Regions from separate parts of the Photobacterium sp. DA100 genome, predicted to be linked through region 1. Evidence: predicted binding sites of a transcription regulator. Region 1 holds the regulator's gene; the other holds the start of a gene.
What was found. Region 1 encodes MetJ, which represses methionine synthesis genes. Its sites were predicted from a motif close to TTAGACNTNTANANGTCTAA; they were not measured.
Positions count from the first base shown of each region.

Region 1 (2,476 bases):
CATTACCATGCTTACCCAGTACCCGGCAAAATTGCAGTAGAGCTTACCAAGCCTGCCAATACCGTCGAAGATCTCGCCCTTGCCTACAGCCCGGGCGTTGCCGAGCCTGTGCGTGAAATTGCGCAAAACGCGGAAAATGTCTACAAGTACACCGGCAAGGGCAACATGGTTGCGGTGATCACCAACGGCACTGCAATTCTAGGTCTAGGCAACCTTGGCCCATTGGCTTCAAAACCTGTTATGGAAGGCAAGGCGCTGCTGTTCAAGCGTTTTGCGGGTCTGGACTCGATTGATATCGAAGTCAAGCACCGTACGATTGATGAGTTCGTTGATACGGTAGCCAATATTGCCGACACGTTTGGCGGCATTAACCTGGAAGATATCAAGGCGCCTGATTGTTTCGAAATCGAAAAACGCCTGATTGAGCGTTGCCACGTCCCTGTATTCCATGATGACCAGCACGGCACGGCGATTGTGACTGCGGCGGGTATGCTCAATGCGCTGGAGCTCCAGGGCAAGAAGATCAGCGAAGCCGTGATTGTCTGCCTGGGTGCCGGTGCGGCAGCGGTGGCGTGTATGGAGCTGCTTATCAAGTGCGGTGCCCAGCGCGAGAAGATCTACATGCTTGACCGCAAGGGCGTGATCCACACCCGTCGCGACGACATCAACGAGTACAAGCAGCTGTTCGCCAACAACACCGACAAGCGTACCTTGGAAGATGTGATCGAAGGTGCCGACATCTTTGTCGGGGTATCAGGTCCGGATCTGCTGGCACCGGAAGCGCTGAAGCTGATGGCAGACAAACCGGTGGTGTTTGCGTGTTCTAACCCGGATCCGGAAATCAAGCCTGAGCTGGCCCATGCGGTGCGCGATGATCTGATCATGGGTACCGGTCGCTCGGACTACCCGAACCAGGTCAACAATGTTATCTGCTTCCCGTTCATCTTCCGTGGCGCCCTGGACGTTCGCGCCAGCGAGATCAATGACGAGATGAAACTGGCCGCGGTGGATGCCATCCGGGCGCTGGCCAAAGAGCCGGTACCGGCCGAGGTGGTTGCCGCTGCCGGTGCTGACAAGCTGGAGTTCGGCCCGGATTACATCATTCCTAAGCCGATGGATCCTCGCCTGCTGCCACGCGTGGCGAAGGCCGTCGCCCAGGCCGCCGTGGAGTCGGGCGTGGCCCAAATCGAGATGCCTGCCGGCTACATGGAAGCGAAATAATTTTCGCACATTGCACCGTAAACGAAAAAACCAGCCGCAAGGCTGGTTTTTTTATCGTCAAAATACCGTGGCATTATTGACGCAGACGAATGCACATTGGCTTATTCGGTAATGTCTTCGTAGTTGATCCCCATCTCTTCCATCAGGGCCTTGGCTTCGGCCGGAAGGTCGTCAGGACGGTCTTTACGGATGTCGTCATCAGTAGGAAGCGGCTGTCCGGTGTAGGCGTGCAGGAAAGCCTCGCACAGCAGTTCACTGTTGGTAGCATGGCGTAAGTTATTGACCTGGCGGCGGGTACGCTCGTCGGTCAGAATTTTCAGTACCTTCAATGGAATCGAAACTGTAATTTTTTTTACTTGTTCGTTTTTCTTACCATGTTCCGCGTAAGGGCTGATGTATTCGCCATTCCACTCTGCCATTTTTTACCTTCTCAGCGATATAAAAGTGATGAAATATAGTATGCCTGAATTTTAGCGGGATTTACCGCCATAAGCAAAGACATATAGACGTCTAGAAGTGTTGACGTCTTCTGTGTTTGTGGTTATGTTGTTGCATAAAAGTTATTCACCAGGGCCGCCCTGACAAGGAAAGTAATTATGTGTGACAAGAAGCTAGCCACCGTCGCTGTTCGCACCGGCATCGAATCTGACACCCAGTACAATGCTGTGGTACCTCCCCTCTATTTGACCTCGACCTATAGTTTTGCGCAGTTGGGCGAGGTGCCTCAATATGATTACTCCCGCTCTGGCAACCCGACCCGTAACACCTTGGCCGATGCGCTGGCTGAGCTGGAGGGAGGGGCGGGTGCTGTGGTGACCAACTGTGGGACGGCGGCGATCAACCTGCTGGTTTCTGCACTGATCGGGCCGGATGACTTGATTATAGCCCCGCATGACTGCTACGGCGGTACCTACCGCCTGTTCAATACCCGGGCAGCAAAAGGCGATTTTAAGGTCCGCTTTGTGGACCAGACCGATCCGGCTGCCCTGGCCGATGCGCTGGCGTTGCAGCCCAAGTTGATTTGGGTGGAAACCCCGTCAAATCCCCTGCTGCGTATTGTCGATGTGGCTGAGCTTTGTGCTGCAGCCAAACAGGCTGGTGCGCTGGTGGCGGTCGACAACACTTTCCTGTCTCCGATCCTGCAGCAGCCTATCGCCCTTGGGGCTGATTTTGTTGTCCACTCTACCACCAAATACATCAACGGCCATTCGGATGTGGTTGGCGGTGTGCTGATCGCCAAGCAGGACGAGCATGC
Region 1 is NZ_CP119423.1:189,949-192,424, forward strand. It holds gene PTW35_RS00945 (malic enzyme-like NAD(P)-binding protein) at 1-1,221, shown strand, start outside; gene metJ (met regulon transcriptional regulator MetJ) at 1,323-1,640, opposite strand; gene PTW35_RS00955 (O-succinylhomoserine (thiol)-lyase) at 1,818-2,476, shown strand, end outside.

Region 2 (2,476 bases), 100 kb from region 1:
TAGCTGGCCGACGCCAAGAACGGTAGGGGCTTCGTTACCGAAAGCGATGGTAAATAGGGTAACGAAAATGACTAGGCCGAAGCCGTCATTGAATAGTGATTCGCCCTCAATTTGGGTTGAGATGCGTTTTGGCGCATCGAGTTTTTTGACAATGGCAAGGACGGCAATCGGGTCGGTCGGGGAGATCAGCGAGCCGAAGATCAGGCAGTAGATTAGATCAAGCGGGATGCCGAGCGCCTGGCAAATACCCCATAGGGAAAATCCGATAAAAAAGGTCGAGAACAAGGTTGCGGCGAGTGCCAGCGTGGTGATTTCCCATTTTTGGTCTTCCAGGTGGGGCAGTTTGATCCCAAGGCCACCGGCAAACAGCAAGAAGCCCAGGATCCCTTTGAGTAGGAAATTTTCAAAGTTGATTTCGCCAAGCTGGGCAGCGGCAACGTCCTCTAGATGGAACCAGCCGTTTTGCCCGGCAACGATGATGCCCAGCGATAGTACCAATGCCCCCGCAGTGATGGCGATAGTGGTCTGCATTTTTCCTATTTTGCTGTTTATAAAAGCGATCAGCATCGCTGCTGCCGCCAGAAAACAGAGGGTGCTGTAAACTGACATCCCGTGACCTCGATGATAGTTGAAAGTAAAGCTGAAAATTGTGTCAAAATATAAATCTATCATTGTCCGATAGCTATCATTAATTTCATTCCAATGAGTTAAAATTTAATCAACGAAAAGCCCTTTAGACGTCTAGATTTCCATTTCTGCTATGGTAGGATGTGAATTAGCTGTGACATTAGAAAAGGAAGTAAAGCGGTGTTGATGGGCAAGGATTTACTAAATAAACGCTTGGCTGAGCAGATCCTGATCATTGATGGTGGCATGGGCACCATGATCCAGGGCTATAAGCTGGAAGAGCAAGATTACCGTGGTCAGCGTTTTGCCGATTGGCATATGGACCTCAAAGGTAATAACGACTTACTGGTACTGACACAACCGCAATTGATCAAGGAGATCCATGCCTCGTATCTAGAGGCGGGGGCCGATATCCTTGAAACCAATACCTTCAACGCAACGACCATTGCGATGGCCGATTACGAGATGGAAGCGTTGAGTGCCGAGATCAACCTCGAGGCCGCGAAGCTGGCCCGCCAAGTGGCCGATGAGTGGACGGCAAAGACGCCGGATAAACCACGTTTTGTCGCAGGGGTACTGGGGCCAACCAACCGTACCTGTTCTATCTCGCCGGATGTCAATGATCCCGGCTTTCGTAATATCAGCTTCGATCAGTTGGTAGAGGCTTATGCCGAGTCAACCCGGGCTTTGATCGAGGGCGGCTCGGATATCATCCTTATCGAAACCATTTTCGATACGCTCAATGCCAAGGCCTGTGCGTTCGCAGTAGAAACTGTGTTTGAAGAGTTGGGTTACGCTTTGCCGGTGATGATTTCAGGTACCATCACCGATGCCTCAGGCCGAACCCTATCGGGCCAGACAACCGAAGCGTTCTACAATGCGCTTCGCCATGTCAATCCTATTTCCTTTGGCCTTAACTGTGCGTTGGGGCCAGATGAGCTGCGCCAATATGTCGAGGAGTTGTCGCGCATCTCCGAGTGCGCGGTCTCAGCTCACCCGAATGCCGGCCTGCCGAATGCTTTCGGTGAATATGATTTGTCGCCAGAGGAAATGGCGGTGCATATCAAGGAGTGGGCGCAAAGCGGCTTCCTGAATTTGGTCGGAGGCTGTTGTGGTACCACGCCTGAACATATTCGCCGGATGGCTGAAGCGGTAGTAAACATTGCTCCGCGCACCTTGCCCGAATTACCTGTCGCTTGTCGTCTCTCGGGCCTTGAGCCGCTGACCATTGAAAAGGATACGCTGTTCGTCAATGTGGGTGAGCGGACCAACGTGACCGGCTCTGCCCGGTTTAAGCGCTTGATCAAAGAAGAGCTGTACGATGAAGCCTTGGAAGTCGCCCGCCAGCAGGTCGAAAACGGTGCCCAGATCATCGATATCAATATGGATGAAGGGATGCTGGACGCCGAGGCGTGTATGGTGCGCTTCCTCAAGCTGTGTGCTTCCGAGCCTGAGATTTCCAAAGTACCGATTATGGTCGACTCCTCGAAGTGGGAAGTGATCGAGGCGGGCCTTAAATGTATCCAGGGCAAGGGGATCGTCAACTCTATCTCGCTCAAGGAAGGCAAAGAGAAATTCGTCGAGCAGGCCAAGCTGATCCGCCGCTATGGTGCCGCGGTGATAGTGATGGCGTTTGACGAAGTGGGTCAGGCAGATACCCGGGAGCGCAAGGTAGAGATCTGTACCAATGCCTACCGTATCTTGGTCGATGAAGTCGGTTTCCCGCCGGAAGACATTATTTTCGACCCGAATATCTTTGCTGTGGCCACCGGTATCGAAGAACACAACAACTATGCCGTTGATTTCATCGAGGCCGTCGGCGATATCAAGCGTGAGCTACCGCATGCGA
Region 2 is NZ_CP119423.1:292,450-294,925, forward strand. It holds gene PTW35_RS01515 (sodium:proton antiporter) at 1-609, opposite strand, end outside; gene metH (methionine synthase) at 814-2,476, shown strand, end outside.
Region 2: metH (methionine synthase) is a predicted target of MetJ. The motif match lies at 734-753, and genes of this name have one in related genera.